Tunturibacter gelidoferens: one gene and its partner. The protein of the gene in region 1 interacts with the protein of each later gene in a pairwise test. Links are inferred from orthologs where the notes say so. Each region holds a gene or a part of one and is shown on either strand. Other genes may lie near its edges.

Region 1 (9,005 bases):
GCGAAGGCGCGAACAAAGTTGTCGAACACGCGAGAGCAACCAACAAAGAACCAACACGAACTAGTCAAAGAAGCGTCATCTCGACCGAAGCGCAGCGAAGTGGAGAGACCCCCGCATTTTGCCAAACCCGCCGTCGCCCCCGACCATTCGCACAACAGCTCTCCCCTGGCGTCCCTCGCCACCCTCACCATAGCCATTACTCTTCTCCTCACCCCTCTCACCGCTTTCATCTGGAACCACGCCCCCGAGCTCGCCTTCCTGCAATTCCCCTGGCGCTTCCTCGCAATCCTAGCCGCCGTCTTCGGCCTATCTGCCGCACTTGCGCTAACCCGCGTGCATCTCAAACCCCTCACCTGCACACTCATAGCGATCACGCTCGCCGCAGCCCTCACCTACCCCGCCTACACCCTCTTCCGTCAATCCTGCGACGAAGAAGACACACCCGCAGCCCGCGAAGCTCTCTTCCACTCCAACCAAGGCACCGACCCAACCGACGAATACACCCCCACCACCGCCGACAACGACTCCCTCGCCCACAACGACCCCGCCTTCTGGCTCTCCCCGAATCCAAACAGCAAAGCCCCAACCGACACCCAACCCAGCCCCACTCCCACACACCTCACCATCGACGCCCCCATCGCCGAAGACCTGATCCTAAATCTCCGCGACTACCCAAGCTGGCACATCACCCTCAACGGCGCGTCTGACTCAACCCGAGACCAACGCGACGACGGCCTCATAGCTCTCCCCATCCCCGCCGGCTCCTCCACCGTCACGATCACCCACGTCCAAACTCCCGACCAAACCCTCGGCGACGCGATCTCACTCATCGCCATCGCCACTCTGCTCCTGCTCCTCTTCCGCAAACCGAAACCTCAACCTGCGCTTCCGTAAAAATCCGCACCATCCGCATATACTGACCACATGGCCACCCTCACATCATTCAGCTGATTTATCATCGAAGCCGATGCAACCCACAGTAAAAGATCTGCTTCTCTCCGGCGCTCAGCTCACCGATGCTGCCCTCGAACGCCTCCTGCCCGCAACCGACACCCTCCCTCACTCCATCCATCGCGCCATGCGTCACAGCACCTTCGCCGGCGGCAAGCGTCTCCGTCCCATCCTCTGTATGGAAGCCGCAAGAATGGTCACAGCGACGGAAAGCTACCCCGAAGGCATCGCCGATCTAGGCGCAGCGTTGGAGATGATCCACACGTACTCCCTCATTCACGACGACCTCCCAGCCCTGGACAACGACGACCTGCGCCGCGGCCAGCCCACCTGCCACGTTGTCTTCGGCGAAGCCACCGCCATCCTCGCTGGCGACGCCCTCCAAACCCTCGCCTTCCAGACCATCGCCAGCCTTCCCATCCCATCCCCCACCACCGTTGCAATCCTCCGCGAAATCTCCCTCGCCGTAGGCACCGGTGTAGGTCGTGTCGGTGACCTCGACACAAAACTCCCTCCCGGCATGATCGGTGGTCAGGTTATGGACATCGAAGCCGAAGGCACGCCTCCAACCGCCGCCCTCGTCGAAGCCATCCACCGTTCCAAGACCGGCGCTCTCATCACCACCAGCATTGTCTCCGGTGGCCTCTACGGTCTCAGTCTGCGGCATCGCTCAGCGAGCAGCGGCTACGGAAACGGCAACGACGAACCCGCCACCGACTCAAAGTCTCGCTCTGACACAGGCCGCACCGCCTACGCCCCCTACGCCGACACCATCGCCCGCCTCCGCACCTTCGGCGAGAAGGCCGGCCTCGCCTTCCAAATCGTTGACGATGTCCTCGACATGACGCAAAGCTCCGAAGAATTGGGCAAGACCGCAGGTAAGGACACCGCCAGCATCAAAGCTACCTGGCCCGCCGTCTTCGGCATCGACCGGTCCCTCCACGACGCACAGGAGCTCATCGCCGACGCCTTCGCCGCCCTCGCCCCCTTCGGCCCCGCCGCCGACCCTCTCAAATCCCTCGCCCAATATCTGGTCGAACGAAAAAACTAGAGGTCGACCGCAAAACTGATTAGCGCCGTCGCATTCTGGTTGTTATCCGCGATCTGCGGCCTTCCTTCCCCTGCCCAGGAAAGCCACCATCACCCCGCCGCACCATACTCCTCGTCCGTAACCTTCACGCCCCACGCAACCGTCTTTCCTGAGTCATCCGCCTGCTGCATCGCCAGGTGCACCAGCGTGCGTCCGGCCTGCGCGCCATGCCAATGATTCTCTCCTGCCCCAATCACAACCACGTCTCCAGGATGAATCGCCCGCGCCGCCTCCCCCTCAAGCTGCACCCACCCCAGGCCAGAGATCACCTCCAACACCTGCACCACCGGATGCGTATGCCACGCCGTCCTCGCCCCAGGGGAAAACGTCACGCGAGCTGCCTGCAACCGCGAAGGCGCAGCCGGCTCCGCAATTCCGTCCACCCATACATCTCCAGTGAACCAAGCCTCCGGACCCCTCTTGCTTCCTCTCTCACTGCCCGTCACAATCTTCATCTCGCCACTCTAGCACTTCTCGACTCGACACTCAGCGGGGACGCTATCATCGAAGATGATGCTCACCGAACCCGACATCCTTCAGGCCCTCCGCGACTGTTACGACCCCGTCCTGCCCTGCAACGTCGTCGACCTCGGTCTCATCCGCTCCATCACCATCACCCCCGACGCCGAAGCTCCCGGCGCAGGAATACCAGGCATCCCACAAAAACACATCGTAGAAGTCTCGCTAATCCCGAGCCAAACCGACGAAGCCGCCAACGCCCAACTCAGCGCACAAATCTTAAACCGCCTCGCCGGCCTTGAAACAGTCAGCCGCACCACCGTCACTCTCCTCAACACGCCCATCTGGACACCCCTTAACATCACTCCCGCAGGCCGCAAAACTTTAGGCCTTAACGGCAATCCGAACCTGATCCAAATCCGCTAACATGCCCATGCGCAAATCAAAGTCTGCCTTGGTCATGCCTGCATCTTCTCCACCCCAGCATCCCTTCGATCAAATCCACGGCGTAGAGACCAGCGGCCTCATCGCCGCAGGCAACCTCACCACCGGCCACCCAAACGATGCCCACGTCACCGCCTACTACGGCGTCGCCCCCAGCATCCTCCGCACCCTCATCGGCCTCTGGCGCGACACTAATCCACCGCACCCCATCCACCACTACACATTCGTCGACATCGGAGCCGGCAAAGGCCGCGCCATGCTCGTCGCCAGCGAGCTGCCCTTCCATCAGGTGATCGGCATCGAACTCAACCCCAGCCTCGCCGACACCGCCCAACTCAACCTCGAGCACTGGCGCGCCTCCCACACCGTCGACTCCACCGCGCAGCCCCTCGCCCCCATCCGCCTCCTCGAACAAGATGCCCTCACCTTCGACTTTCCCCGCGCCCCCACTCTCGCCTTCCTCTTCCACCCCTTCGAAGCTCCCGTCCTCAAGCTCCTCCTCCGCCGCATCGAAACTCAATTCGCCCCACGCCGAGGAGCACCCACCCCTGCCTTCGACCTCCTCTACGTCAACTCCGAGTGCCGAGCCATCCTCGACCACCATCCAGCCTTCACCAGACTCTTTCTCGGCCCTGTAGCCATGTCCCCCGAGGACCACGCTGCCGACCTAGCCGCCATCGCCCAGCAAAAAGAGTACGGCTCCACCGGCGACGAGGAGTGCGCCATCTACCGCCTCACCGGCCGCGAGAAACAACCCGCCTGAGTCAGAACGACTCCCGGAGCGCGACCCTAAGCCGCGCCCCGGGAATCGTAGTTTGCTGCTGATCAACCTGCCGCCATCAGTGTCCCGCCGGGTAAGAAGGTGGCTTCGGCGGTCCACCAGGTACATTCAAGTAAACGCTTGGTGCATTGGTAAGCGCAGTCTGCAGCGAATACGCCGTCAACCCAGCTCCAGGCGACAAGAACGGCGTCAGCGCAGCTACAGCAGACCTCTTGCCGTTGTAGACCGTTGTCAGTAAATCCGTACGTTCGTAGTTCGTGTTGTTAGCCGGATTCTGATTCATCACCACTCTGCCCAGCACACGATGCTCCGCCTCCACGCCCATGATCGAGGCAGCCACCTGCGCAAAGTACTCCAGGTCCCGCGCCGTATAAGCAGCCCCGCTAGCATCGCGCTCAATAACCAGACCACCTCTCGTATCCGACGCCATCTGCGCAAACTCGATCGTAGCCATAAGGTAAGCCGCAATAAAAGTATTCTCCAGAGTATTCAGAACACTGATGAAGGCAGAAAGTGTATCGAACGTTCCCGTCGGCAGATAAAACGTCTGGATCGGATCGGTCGTCGAAGACGTCTTCCCAATCAGAGAACGAAGCAGATCGGCATGCTGAATCTCTTCGCTCAACGCAGCGCGAAAGTATTCAACGTTGCCCAGGTTACCGGTCGGCTCCACATGCGTCGCCGTCCCGCCAGGTCCGGCAAGGTTCGGATCCATAACCACAGGACCCACCAGACCGTTGTAATAGAACGTACTCGCCAAGTCCTCGGCAATCAGAGCTGCAGTAAAGATCTCCTGCGCCGTATCGCCACTCTGGTTATCAACACCTGGAGTCTGCGCACGAAGAGGCGTGCCCGGAAGAAACGCCGCTGCTGTTGCAGACAAGCCGAACAACCCAGCACGGGTAACGAACGAACGACGCGGCAACGAGCCCCTTACAGGCTCGACAAGACTTTTTCCATTCATGACTTTGGCCCTCCTGAGGCCACAAAACCCTACACACTTTGTCGACTTGAAAGCTGGCCTGTACTGCGATCGAGATGCGGAAGGAGGAAGGTTGCTCGGAGAGAAACGGTGGAGACGATCCTGAATCGTGCTACTCGGTACTTTCAAAACGTGACCGGAAGCAACTTGGATGGCCTTCAATCATTAATTTTTGTCTGCTAAGTAAGTGAAGTTGCAACATCTTGCACACACAATTCAAGCCGTCTTGAACACGGGCTCATCGGATCGATCCAATGGTTAGATCTGAGCTTCCGCCTCCAACGCTTCCCACCGCACACCGCAAGCCGCGCCTGCGATCCCCACAATCCTTACTTAATGTAATACCCCGCCACCCGCCAAACCTTATCCTTCTCCCGGCTCATAATCACAGTCTCCTGCGCTGTAGGTTTGTGGTCAAAGCTAGTCTCATAGAGAATCACGACGTACTCGCCAGAAGGAACTCCCGGTAGCAACGTCGTATACGAAGCGCTTTGCAGCTTCCTGCTCTCTAGCTTCCCCATCGGATCATGCACAGCCTTCATCGAGGACTCAAACTTCTCCATCGTGACAGCGTTCTTTACCATCTGCGACGCCTCAGTCCAGCACTCTGCATACTTGCCGGCATCCAGCTTTGTCATCCACTCTTCCGCATCACGCGCCGCAAGTTGAACCGCATCCAGTTGCGCCTGCGGAGCGTGTTCCTGCATCGCAAAACTCAACTGTCCTCGCGTCGCTCCCACCACGACACATACTGCCAAGACGATCCTCGAAACTCTACGCATGCAAGGCCTCCCGCTGATCGAAATCCTAGATTGACTTCAAACAAACCAATCGTATTACGCCTTGCCACCGTTTCCAACTGAAGCGTCACAGACAACTGCTCTACGCCTTCACCCGCACATAAAACATCCGCTCATCCCCACCCGCATGTTCAATCACGATCTCCCCATCGGCCCGCTCCACGACACTCGGAAACTTCTCGCCCCACTCCACCAACACCAGCGCATCCGGCTCCTCGCTCATCTCTTCCAGTCCCAGCGTCAACAACTCCCGTTCCGTCTCCAACCGGTAAAGATCCAGATGAAACAGCCGGACCTTCTTTCCTGTGTACTCGTGCACCAGCGTAAAAGTAGGACTGGTCACATCCTCTTCTGACGCCGCTCCAAGGGCCGCAGCAATCCCCTTCACCAGCGTCGTCTTGCCCGCGCCCAAATCCCCTCGCAGCACAAACATCTTCGGCACAGGCAGCAACATCTCTACTACCCTCTCCCCCATCGCCAGCGTCCCCGCAGCACTCCGCGTCTTGAACCGTTTCTTCTCCCGCAATTCCAAGCTCACCCTTCTTGCCTCCGCCCCGTATCGTTCTTCATCTTCTCATTTTGAATGGACCATTCTCCTCCATCCTGCCGCATTTCCCTCGATACAAGATCACTACATTGCGTTCAAAATTTCGCCAGATATTTTCGGGGTGGAAGCCAAGCGAAAATTCATATTTGGCTCTTCTAGGTGGACTATAAAATCTTCTGTCAACACTCGATCCAAGTCGAATTTTGATCGATGAGGCAGTCGGAGTTTATCGACGATATTCGTTTACCGGCGTTCCCGAGCGATCATTTCACACAGACACTCACCTCTGTCGTTGCCGTGACTGAACCGCTTGTACCCGTTACCGCAATAATATAGTCCCCGACGGTCGTACCTGAATTTGTTGTGCCGGAGCCGGTGGGTTCCATGACTGGATTATTGATCCCGCCGCACCCGGTGGCAGTTCCGGAAACGATAGCGACTACCATCATCGGAAGTAGTGTTTGCCATCTCCATCGGATACGCCGCCGAAAAAAAACTAGAACAGCTACGGCGATGCTGTTGTAGAAGACTGAGAGTTGCTTCAGGGTGCTCAGCAACGTGGAAGCGGATGCAGTGGTGCTGATAACGAGTGTTGCTCTCGCCGCTGTCTCCAACCACACAGTATTAGGTGCCGCAATCTTGCAGCTAGGTTGGTAAGCTGATGCTTCGGCACTGATGACAGCACATGTCAATGCCACACTCCCACTAAATCCTTCGTTTGAAAGCACGGTGATGGTCGAATTTGCAGATGCTCCAGCAGCGACGCTGACTGGCGTGCTGGTTAGCGTGAAAGTTGGTGGAGCGCCGAGGGGCGATGCGGTGACTGTGTAGGTCCCGCGCGACAGATTGCTAAAGGTGGAGACGCCAGTCTGGTCCACGCCTCCCAACGTAATCTCCTTCTTGCCAACAAATACGGGGGCGAAAGAAACTCTGAAATAAGCAATAACGTAGTTACCGAAGGTGGTCGCATAAGTCCCTGTACCAAACAACGTGCATTGACTATTACTAAGGACGGCAGTTGATCCGGATGTTAGTGGCGAGCCATAGTTGGTGCCAGCGTCGTTTACAAGAAAAATGTCAGTCGAGCCAGGGTCATAACGCAACTTACATGCGTTGGCGGCGAGGGTGTTATTGCCTGAACTCTTCAGATTCAAGAAAACGGATTGAATTTGAGAGGTTACGTCTGAATATATCGCCATAAATGTCTCCTCTGAACCACTACCGGAAGAAGGCGAAATAAATACCGAGGACACACTGGCGGTGACGTTATAAGTTCCGACTTGTATCGGTGGATTTGTATCTCCCATCCATCCTTTACTATCAGCAGACAGGTATAGTTGCTTAGCCCCCCTGAATGCAGCGGAAAACGCTACAAAAAATCTAACCGTCACACTGTCGCCGGAGATGGTTGCGGAAGATAGACTGGCCAGCACCGAGCACTGAGAGTTGCTAACACTTTGCGCAGTTTCAGCGGTGGCGGTGGTCGAGAGGAATTTACCTCCCGAGTCTTCGGCGAGCTGGATGACACCTGAACTAACGTTGTAGGTCAAAATGCATTGATCTGACGACCACCCTCTCTTACTCCCCGGAGCAACACCGTTCATAATAAAGAGAGAAAACGACTGCCCATCCGTTACACCTCTGGGAACGAAGTAGGTCGCCACAAATACCTGCTCTGAGCCATTACCGAACGACGGAGAAAAAGACACGAGATTAACGCTTTGAGCTCTCAGAGCGATACTCGCACCTAATCCCACAAATAGAAGCGCGAGCACCTGACCTAGCCTCAACCTAGAGCGAAACGATGCGACGCCTACGAGATTGAAACGAATCATGTCGATCCTCCGAGATTCGCGAAAGAACAAGCACGAGTTTGCACGGCTACTGTTTGCTCGTGGGATTCTGGGGCGCACAGGAACTAGTCGCCTCGCTCCCCAGCCAATAGTCAAGCTGATCGTTCGTGCTCCGTTACAAATGATCGGCTTTTACTCCCGCACAGAAATAGCAATGCGACGCGAACATCCACAATCCTGCCAATGACCTCGCTCAGCCATCAAAATGTGTTCTCCCTGCACCCTCAGCCAACCTCTCACTACTGTTTGAGGTAAGCGATCAAGTCCCGCCGCTCTTCTGCCTTGGGAACGCTAAAGCTCATATTGTTGTCCGGAACCATCAAATCGGGATCGCTCAACCACTTCTCCAGGGTCGCATCGTTCCAAGTCACGGCAGAATTTTTCAAGCCCATGGAATAAGTAAATCCCGCAATGATCCCGGCCCTTCTGCCATACACTCCGGCCAACCTCGGTCCCTCCCGGTCGACAGCCATCGCATGGCAGCCTGTGCACCGCTTCTCAAACACTGCTTTACCCCGCACCGCATCGCCATCCCCAGCCAATGTCGCCTCGCTCCCACCCGAACTCTTGCCGAGCATAGACAGCGTTTGCACATCGGCCTTGGAAAGCTTTGCATTCCAGTGCAGCAACCGATACTGCAGCGGAGGCATTTCCCCGCTCTTTGCCTCTTCGAAGATCTTCGCAGTCAAAACCTCCTGCTTATCCGCCGGCATCTGCTCCCAGTATGAGAGGTCCATCTTCTTGCGTGCCTCGATGATGTCGCGCTCGATCAGCCACGATCCTGGAGCGATCCGCGCATATACTGGCCAGCGAGTCTCGCTCGAGTGGCAGTCCGCACACTTGTTCACCAGCACCGCCTTTGCGTCTGCCGGCATAGTCGCACCCTCCAGCAGCGTGCCGAGCCCCTTCGCCGGCTCGACACGCGGATTCCCAAACGGATGAACATACCCCAAAGCAACTACTACGGCTACGGTCAATGCCGCAGCAGTCCACGGGCGCACTAGACAGTCCCCGCCAGGTTCGTGTCGACAATAGCCAGATGAGTATGTCCTCGAACGACCTTGACTTTGGTCACTCCAAGCACACTCTCCAGCTTGC
Region 2 (9,127 bases), 2.6 Mb from region 1 along the record:
TCCACCAGCCCGAAGACCTGGCCCGACAAATCATCCAGATACTCTTCGAAGTCTAGCCACCCGACTCCGCAGCGCCATTACTCCCACTGCGAGCTGTGCCGCTCCAGCCACCAGCACGCAGAGTTTCCGTGCTGCGGAAAGATCGACCGGCTGCACGTCACCGGAGTCGCGCCCATATAGTCATACTCCACCTTGTTGCCCTTCAGCGGAGTAGCCAGAAACTGCTTTACCTGCACCACCCGGTACGCCGTCCCATGCGAGACGCGAATCCCCAACACCGCCCAATCCCCCACCCACAGCACCCCCGCCGCAACAGCCAGAGCCACCAGCAATCGAACCATCCGCCCAGTCCATAGTCCCATCAGCCAAAGTATGGCACATCGACAAAATAAGCATTGCGGCAAAAAGGCCGATAACTCTGTTCAGGGGGAGTTCCTTGGATGTTTCTCCCGCCTGACTCACAAAGCCCCCGGGCATTCGGCACTGCTTTACCGCAAGCAAGAAGTTAGAGGAAGAAGTCAGAGGATCGTATGAAGTTCAAATTGACGTTGACTCGGGTCGTCTTGTCGACCCTCCTCTTCCTGACACTCTCCCTGGCACATAACGCATTCGCACAGAGCTCCCCCACAGCTACCCAGCAGCTTCAGCTCTCAGCCTTCGTCGGAGGCACCGGCACCTTCACCAACTTGGCGGGTGGAAAAAACCTCGACATCACCGCCGGCGCTGACCTCACGCTTCTCTCCTTCCGTCTCTTCCGGCCCGCCGCTGAGATTCGCGGCTCTTATCCCATCGACGAAGGCACCATCAGCAGTCAGAAAAACTTCCTCGTCGGCCCCAGGGTCGAGTACCCCCTGGGCCGTCTCCACCCCTACGCCAACTTCCTCGTCGGCCGCGGCGCAATCGACTACCTCAGGGGCGGCTACATCTTTGGCAACGTCCGCTACATCAACTCCAATACCCTCGTCCTCTCCCCCGGCGTCGGCCTCGACTACAACCTCACCCATCACCTCGCCGTCAAAGTCGACTTCCAGTACCAGCACTGGGACACCCCCGCGGTACCCTCCGGCAGCATCCGCCCGAAGGCCATCACGCTCGGCGCCGTCTACATCTTCGACTTCAACCCGCGCCATCGCCATAGCCAATAGCTTTTCTCCGGGCGATCCAAAGCTCAAATCGGCGCCGGCCTCTGGACTCGACTCTCGCCATAGCGTATCTTTCTGCCGGAAGTCTAAATTCATAGCAACCGGAGAGAACAGATGATCCGCCTAACCCGTCGCGTGTTTCCGGCCTTTGCTGCATCTCTCGTCTTCACCCTCTCTGCTCCAACCGTCATCGCTCAGGAGCCCACGCCCGGCCCCACCTGGTCGCAGGAAGACACCGTCCGCATCGTTCAACAGGTGCAGAAAAAACTAGCCGGCCTCACCAATCTCGGAGTCTTCGACTGGCTGACCTTCGGCATCCACGGCAAAACACTCGTCCTCAAAGGCTTCGCCTCCCGTCCTACACTCAAAAGTGATGCCGAAAGAGCCGTCAAAGGCATCCAGGGCATAGACGCGGTCGACAACCAGATCGAGGTCCTCCCCTACTCGCCCATGGACGACCGCATCCGCGCCGAAGTCTACAACCGCATCTACACCCAGCCCTCCCTCAGGAAGTACAACGCAAATCAGGGCAACCTTGGACGCGCCATCGGGCCCGGAGCAGGCGTCGCCCTGGCCGCTGGCGGCATCACCAACTCCCCGCCCATGGGCTTTCACGCCATTCACATCATCGTGAAGAACGGCAACGTCACCCTATACGGAGTCGTCCTCAACCAGATGGACTCCTCCATTGCAGGAATGCAGGCAAACTCCGCCCCAGGCGCCTTCAGCGTCGACAACGACCTCATCGTCCAGGGCTCCGCCTCCAAACCAAAAGAGAAATAGAACTACGCCGCGCCCTTCCCGACACGGGAGCCGTTCCCCAAATCCGGCTCCCGCAACCCGTTGCCGCTCCTTTTGTCTGCCGTCGACTTTTTCTTTCCGCTGCAGTTGCCTGTCTTTTTGTTGTCATCCCGAAGGGTCTGCGGTTGCAGTTCACCCTCCCCTCAAAAGACAAAAGCATCAAAAGGACCAGCAGCAGCCCAGCCCTTTTTGTTGTCATCCCGCAGGGATCTGCGGTTGTAGTAACCCTCTTCCACACATCAAAAGCCGAAAGCAGCCGAGACACCCTGCTCCTCACCCATCAAAATCCTGTCAAGCCCCGTAATCCCCTAAGTCATACTCACACAAGGAGATCCACATGGCGTATTAGTTTATGTCTAACCGATATAATGGATCTAGCGACTCAAACAAGCCCCGGCGAGGCCGAGGCTTTCTTATTTCAGAGAGGAAACGAAGGACTTTTTGCTAAACGCTCTCGTACCTTGCGCTCCTAAGGAATTATTTGGCCGCAATCTTTCCGGAAGAAAACGTTTCGCCCATAAGTCCTTTATAAAGACGAATTTGCCCTTAACCCGTTTAGAAACACAATTTTGCAGAAACCCGCTATTGTTATGTATATGAAAATAGGTGACTTGCACCGAAATACCCCCCAGGGGGTACCCACCTCACAGATTGAACAGCTCACGAAGCCGCTTGGTCTGTGCTCTGCTGACCGGAATCTCCGTCTTCTGAGCATCGTCCATCCTTAGCTGGTAGCTGGACTTGAACCACGGTACCACCTCCCGTATGTGCTGAATATTCACCACATACGACCGGTGCGCCCTCCAGAACGTCTCCGGATCGAGCTGGTCCATCAGCTCCTCCAGCGTCCTGCAGTTTGAGTGCCCCTCAACCGCCCGCGTCACCACACTGATGGTGCCCTCTTCGATCGAGGCAAAACAGATCTCGCGCTGATCCACCAGCAGCAAACGGCTCTGCGCCCGAACAATTACCTTGCCCGAGTTGGCCTTCGGTGCCTGCGTCTGCTCCTCGACCAGCCGCAGCAGCGCGTCCAGCTTGGCCCCCGTCTCTAGCGCCAAGCCCGCCGGCTCCGGCGGAGCAACCCGTCGAGCCTGGGCCTTCTCGATCGTCTGCATCACCCGCTTTCGATCAAAGGGCTTCAGCAGATAATCGATAGCATTCACCTCGAACGCGCGCACCGCATACTGGTTGAATGCAGTCGCGAACACCACCTGAGGCATCGGAACCTTACGGTCCAGCAGCTTCTTCAGCACGCCAAAACCGTCAAGGCCAGGCATCTGCACATCGAGGAACACCAGATCCGGCTTATGCATCCGAATCAGTTCCACAGCTTCGATCCCGTTAGTTCCCTGCGCCAGAACCTCAACCCCGCCCGCGCGCTCCAGCAAGTACTGCAGCTCCTGCCTCGCCAGTGGTTCGTCATCGATGATGAGTGCAGTCAGTGACATGCTCGCAACTAGTCACTATATACGCGCAGCCGCGCAGGCGCATGGTCCTCGGCCAGATCGTGCCCGCACTGCGTGCAGTACACATCCGTAATCTGCACCCCGCGGAAGCAACGTCCACACACAGGAGCCAGCTGGAACTGGCACTGCGGACAGAAGTGTATGCTCGAGATAATCTCCGTACTGCAATGCGGACAAGGCATCAGCATCGGCTGTCGCAGCAGGAAGTACACCACCGCCCCGATCCCACCCGGAAGCACCACCACGATCAGCATCCACAATCCAGCCGGCATCCGGCGGCGCCGAACATCGCGGCTCACATACCCCACCAGCAACACGTAGCTGGCAAACGCAGTACCCCACGAGTAACCCATCAGCAGTCGCATCGGGAGCAACTCATGTTTGTGATGCGGCAACACTCCATGGAACAGATACTGCACGGCCCCAAACACCAGAATGGCCAGCACCACCGACCAGGTCGGTATCATGCTCAACTCATCCTCACTCCCTGCCCGGGTGACTTGCGATCGATCTGATCCCTGATTCCAAAATCTCATCATCCAGCCACCTCGCGCTTACGGGCACGGCGAAACAACACCAAAGCGAGCAAAGCCATCGACACAGGAAAAAACCACAAACATAAAACTAAAAACTGATTACTCGCATCCGGAAAACCATTCGACGATACATCGTAGGCGTCAAGCGCGCTCCAGACCGCAGTGCAGATGATTACAAAAAGGGCCGAACAAACGGCCAGTGGAATCCACATGCTTCGAACGCGATTGCGTCGCGCCGCGAGCGTCTTCGCCCGTTCCCGCACCACACGATGAGTCCGATTGACCACCGAGGCGCGAGCACCCATCTGCAGATCTATCAACTCTGCTCGGTGACTCAATCTAGAATCGTCTTGCGGCAAAGAGGTCTCGAGGGCGTTGCTCATATCCCGACCTCCGCAAACGAACGAGAGGATCGAAGCTGCTCCATCTCCGGCTTCAAAGCCGCCAGTCCGCGATAAAGCCTGGACTTCACCGTCGATAAAGGTGCCCGAGTTACGGTGGCGATCTCCTCCAAAGAAAGTTCTTCATAAAAACGAAGAACAAGAACCTCTCGGTAGCTAGGTTCTAGCTTCAGCAAAACCTCCCCTACTTCAGCGCAGTTTTCGCGGGATTGAAACTGCTCGAGCGGTGAAGGTCCTGACATCGCGACCTCAAACGGCCGTTCGTCTTCTTTCCCCTCACCCATCTCGTCAAGGCTGGCCATCACCCGCTTTCGCGACAAGTCAATCACCAGATTTCTCGCAATGGTAAAGAGCCATGTGTCGAACCGTGCTTTGCCGTTGTACTGTGCCCCTCGCAGCAGAACCCGCATCCACGTCTCCTGAAAGAGATCCTCGGCAACTTCACGCTTCCCAGTGAGGAAAAGAAGATAACGGAGAAGACGGTGCTGATAAAGCTCAATGAGTGAATCCAGTAACTCTGGACTCTGCTTCTTTAACCCTTGGGCGGTCGCTGCGTTTTCGCTTGAGACTTGAGCCCCGAGCGTCGACGTCAGCGAGATGGAACCACTTTGCACACTGCTAGAGACGTTCTTTCGGCCTAACAAGACTCGCGTTTTTCCCGCACGGTCCATAAAAGAGAAATTTCCTGTCAGAGATCCTGGAAGTCTATTCGCAGGCCCAACGTTGCTCTCTAGACATTCTAAGGCCTCGCTGCTTTTCTCCTGGCATGGGCGGTAGACTTGAGTGATGGAAGTTCTTTATGGCCTGCACCCTGTCGAGGAGGCTATTCGGTCGGGGGCGCGGGCGCTTGACCATGTCAGTGTGGCACGAGAGCGGCGGGATGAGCGGCTGGAGAGGCTGATCGAGCTGTGCCGGACGGCTGGCGTTCGGGTGTCGCTGGAGTCTCGGGACCAGCTGACCAGGCTGGCGCGGACGGATGCGCATCAGGGTGTGCTTGCGGTGGTTCGGGAGCGTAAGTTCCTGGGGATCGAGGACCTGCTGGCTCCGAAGGAGGAGGGGAAACACAGGTTCTTCCTCGCTCTGGATGGCGTCGAGGACCCGCACAACCTTGGAGCGCTGCTGCGGACTGCGGATGGAGCGGGCGTCGATGGTGTGATTCTGCCGGAGAGGCGTTCTGCTCCGGTGACCGCGACGGTGGCGAAGACCTCGGCGGGAGCTTCGGAGCATGTGCGGATCGCTCGTGTTACGAACCTGGTTCGTGCGCTGGAGCAGATGAAGCAGAAGCACGTTTGGGTTCTTGGGCTGGATGAGCGCGGAACGCCGGATTACACAGAGTATGACTTCAAGGGCGACTGCGTTCTGGTGCTGGGGCGTGAAGGCGCTGGGTTGCATGACCTGGTGAAGAAGACCTGCGATCATCTGCTGAGGATTCCGATGGCGGGACAAGTGTCGTCGCTCAATGTGTCGGTTGCGGGCGCGGTTGTGATGTTTGAGGCGATGCGTCAGCGCCGTCAAACTGCGGCTCCGCCAGCTGCTCGAAAGCCTTCGAAGGAACGTAAGGGATTGGGATCTTGAAGAGTTTTGATGTTGTTTCGGTTGTAGGTCGCCGGCTGGTTCTGGCGGCTGTGTTTGGAGTTAGTTTAGCGCGGGCGCAGGAGGCTCCTCCTGCCGATTCGCCTCCGCCACCACAGGGTAAGGTTCTGTTCGATCGAAATCTGGATTCGCCAGAGGTTGAGAAGAAGGAGAAGCCTCCGGTAAGCCAGGCGGCGGTCGAGGTCAGCGATGCGGAGCGCACCTCGCTCACCTTCACTTCGTACGATCTGGATGTTCATCTGACTCCGGCGCAGTCGCTGCTGGGGGTTCATTCGAGATTCTCCGTGAAGAACTCGGGGAAGGCTCCGCTGACGAGGCTCGTGTTTCAGATCTCGTCGGCACTGAGCTGGGAGAGTTTTGCAGCGCAGATTGAGGGGCGCGTGGTGCCTCTCACTTTCACGCAACATGCGATCGATACTGACGCCGATCACACGGGGAAGGCGACCGAGGCGGTGGTCTCTTTGCCCCAGCCATTGGAGTCGGGGGCGAGTCTTGCGCTGACGGGCTTCTACTCGGGCGAGGTGGTGCAGTCGGCAGAGCGGCTGGAGCGAATTGGTGCGCCGCTCGACCAGGCTGCGAATGCGGACTGGGATCAGATCACCGCGGAACGGACGGCGCTGCGCGGGTTCGGCAGTGTTCTGTGGTATCCGACGGCTGCGGCACCGGTGTTTCTGGGTGATGGAGCGAAGCTGTTCCAGAGTGTCGGGCTGAACAAGCTGCAGCAGGCTGAGGCGACGGTGCATATGCGACTGACGGTGGAGTATGTCGGCGATGCGCCGGATGCTGCGTTCTTCTGTGGGCGTCGGGAGCAGTTGGTGAAGGTGAGTGAGAACCAGAATCTGCCGGTGGCTGAGTCTCCGGGGGTGGCGACGGCTGAGTTCTCCGCGCGGCCGTTGGGATTTCGTACCTTGAGTCTCTTTATCACCGATCGGGCGGGTACTGTGACCGACAACAGCCTGATCTCCGCGGTGACCGACCACTACGATGCACTGCCGAGCTATGGCGCGGCTTCGACGAAGGTGCAGCCGCTGCTGGTCGAGTGGCTGGGAGCCGGTCCGCTGAACGTGCTCAACATCCTCGATCACGACGGGCAGCCGTTTGAGGACGATGCTCTGCTGGTGGTGCCGATGCGTGCCGCGGCAGCAGAGGTGCTGGCTCCTTCGCTGGTGCATTCGTTGAGCCATGCATGGTTCGGCTCGTCGCACGTCTGGCTGGATGAAGGCGTGGCGCAGTGGATGTCGCTGTTGTGGATCGAGCAGAGTCAGGGGCGGGAGGCGGCGGTGAAGCGACTGCAGCAGGAGGCGAACACACTGTCTCTTGTGGAGCCGGGGCCTTCTTCCGGCTCGTCTACCGGAACGTCGTCCAGTTTGTCGGCCGGCTCCTCCGCCTCCGATGCCGGGCAGAGCCTGATCCTTGCGAGTGATGAGGTCTACTACCGGACGAAAGCTGCGGCGGTGCTTTGGATGCTGCGGTCGGTGGTGGGCGATGATGCGTTGAAGCGGGCGCTGCAGACCTACCGGACCGACAAGATGGACAGCGACCCGAAGGAGTTTCAGCGGGTTTTGGAACGAAGCGCCAAGCGGGATCTGGCCTGGTTTTTTGATGATTGGGTGTATCGGGATCGCGGCCTGCCGGACCTTAGCATCGCCAACGTGACGCCTCGTGCGCTGGCCAAGATTGGGGACAAGGGCAAGGGGTTCCTGGTGTCGGTGGACGTGACGAACGACGGGGATGCGGCGGCTGAGGTGCCGGTGACGGTGCGATCGGGGGCGTTGACTTCGACACAGAGGCTGCGTATCGCGGGACGGTCGAGCGCTTCGGTACGGGTCGTGTTCGAGGGTACGCCGGATGAGGTGATCGTCAACGACGGCAGCGTGCCGGAGGTAACGGCTTCGATTCACACCAAGCAGATTGTGGCGCACTGAGTTCTCCTTTCCCGGGAGGGTACCCCCTGGGGGTATTTTCGCGTAAGTTATTTATTTTCATGAGATTGACGTTTTATGATTTTTGCAAATTCTTCATATGAAAAGGGTTACAGCTAAATACGTCTCACCAAAGGGTTTATGGATTAAATGCAAAAACCCCGGCTGCTGGACGGGGTTTTTTCTTTGCTGCTTCCAGTATAGCTGATGGCTGGTAACTGATACGCCAAGTCTATCTTGTTGTGTGGGCTTGGGTTAGGGGTTTTGGAGGCTTGACAGATTTTTCGGCGGGCAGGCGACGACAAAAAGCAAAGGCAAAAGCAGATCCCTACGGGATGACAACAAAAGGACAGGCAACGGCAAAAGCAAAGGCGAATACAGGGATTCTTCGACTGCGTTGCTCACAAAAGCGTGAGCAACTTCGCTCAGAATGACGTTATCTATTGTGGAGGGTGAGACGTAAGAGCAAGTGCGGTACAAAGGGAAAAGCTAGCGATGTGGTCGGGGAACTGGAGGGCGGGGTGAGGTGTCGGTCCAGGTTTGGGGCTGGCCCCAAGGGCGGGAGGCGGTGAGGTCGATGCGGTAGGGGCCGGCTGCCCGGTTGGTGGGCAGGACTTCGGCGAGGCCGTCGCCTAGCTGGGGGAGCGCGGTTGCGAGGGCCATTATGCGTGCTGTGGAGGCCATGCCGGTGAGGTGAAAGGTGCAGCCTGCGGCGTCGAGGTGGCCTTCGAGCGTCGCGGGATCTTTGCCGCCGAGAGCGAGAGAGACAGGCTCCAGCTGAAAGCCATCGGCAGTGGGAGGAGTGGGTTTGTGATGTTTGGTTTGTGGAGTTTTTGGGGCAGGCGCCGTGGTGGAGCGAAAGGCAACATCGCCCGTGACCAGAGAGGTGGGGCCGGCGTGGGGATTGATGAGGCTGCTGTTGCTCAGAAGCAACTCTCCGTGCCAGGGTAACGTGCCGGAGGAGGCGGGAGCATAGGAGAGATTGCCGGTGAGAGCGCCGGCGGCAGAGATGTCGGCGGGGACGCGGGCGCTGGCTACCCGAAGCCACTCGAGGAGCGTTGCGGCGGGGAGGCCAGGGGTTCCGATCTGCAGGTCTGCGGACTTCGGGTTGCGGAGGTCGGGGACAGAACCGGTGAGTGCGACGATGGGCGCATCGGAGGAACCGGCTGGCGGCCAGCTGCAGCGAAGATCCTGGAAGGAGTGGAAGTCGGCGGTGGCAGAGCCGAGGCATTGGAGATCGATGTCCATGGGCTGAGCGGGCACGAA

Evidence for each region.
Region 2: the proteins of tsaE (region 1) and rlmB interact in binary tests that used the Escherichia coli proteins (3 or more experiments, as listed by UniProt). The link is inferred for Tunturibacter gelidoferens from one-to-one orthologs.

The regions. Positions count from the first base shown.
Region 1 is NZ_CP132938.1:4,544,061-4,553,065, forward strand. Bases 4,287-7,095 are described here. They hold tsaE (tRNA (adenosine(37)-N6)-threonylcarbamoyltransferase complex ATPase subunit type 1 TsaE), read right to left. Parts: upstream 5,983-7,095; coding sequence 5,590-5,982; downstream 4,287-5,589. Other genes in these bases: RBB81_RS19630 (ferritin-like domain-containing protein), read right to left, coding at 4,287-4,689; RBB81_RS19635 (DUF4019 domain-containing protein), read right to left, coding at 5,037-5,489; RBB81_RS19645 (hypothetical protein), read right to left, coding at 6,318-7,095. Also shown: RBB81_RS19605 (hypothetical protein), read left to right, coding at 1-894; RBB81_RS19610 (polyprenyl synthetase family protein), read left to right, coding at 968-2,002; RBB81_RS19615 ((R)-mandelonitrile lyase), read right to left, coding at 2,092-2,496; RBB81_RS19620 (metal-sulfur cluster assembly factor), read left to right, coding at 2,552-2,926; RBB81_RS19625 (class I SAM-dependent methyltransferase), read left to right, coding at 2,961-3,707; more of RBB81_RS19630, read right to left, coding at 3,784-4,286; more of RBB81_RS19645, read right to left, coding at 7,096-7,889; RBB81_RS19650 (heme-binding domain-containing protein), read right to left, coding at 8,147-8,908; RBB81_RS19655 (metallophosphoesterase family protein), read right to left, coding at 8,908-9,005. UniProt on the Escherichia coli protein: Required for the formation of a threonylcarbamoyl group on adenosine at position 37 (t(6)A37) in tRNAs that read codons beginning with adenine.
Region 2 is NZ_CP132938.1:1,925,125-1,934,251, reverse strand. The notes cover bases 4,096-7,026. They hold rlmB (23S rRNA (guanosine(2251)-2'-O)-methyltransferase RlmB), read left to right. Parts: upstream 4,096-5,132; coding sequence 5,133-5,921; downstream 5,922-7,026. Other genes in these bases: RBB81_RS08630 (M1 family aminopeptidase), read left to right, coding at 5,918-7,026; RBB81_RS08640 (RNA polymerase sigma factor), read right to left, coding at 4,325-5,017; RBB81_RS08645 (hypothetical protein), read right to left, coding at 4,096-4,328. In the rest of the region: RBB81_RS08675 (hypothetical protein), read left to right, coding at 1-56; RBB81_RS08670 (hypothetical protein), read right to left, coding at 78-341; RBB81_RS08665 (outer membrane beta-barrel protein), read left to right, coding at 531-1,145; RBB81_RS08660 (BON domain-containing protein), read left to right, coding at 1,257-1,925; RBB81_RS08655 (LytR/AlgR family response regulator transcription factor), read right to left, coding at 2,588-3,391; RBB81_RS08650 (zinc ribbon domain-containing protein), read right to left, coding at 3,400-3,876; more of RBB81_RS08645, read right to left, coding at 3,945-4,095; more of RBB81_RS08630, read left to right, coding at 7,027-7,864; RBB81_RS08625 (AsmA family protein), read right to left, coding at 8,351-9,127. UniProt on the Escherichia coli protein: Specifically methylates the ribose of guanosine 2251 in 23S rRNA.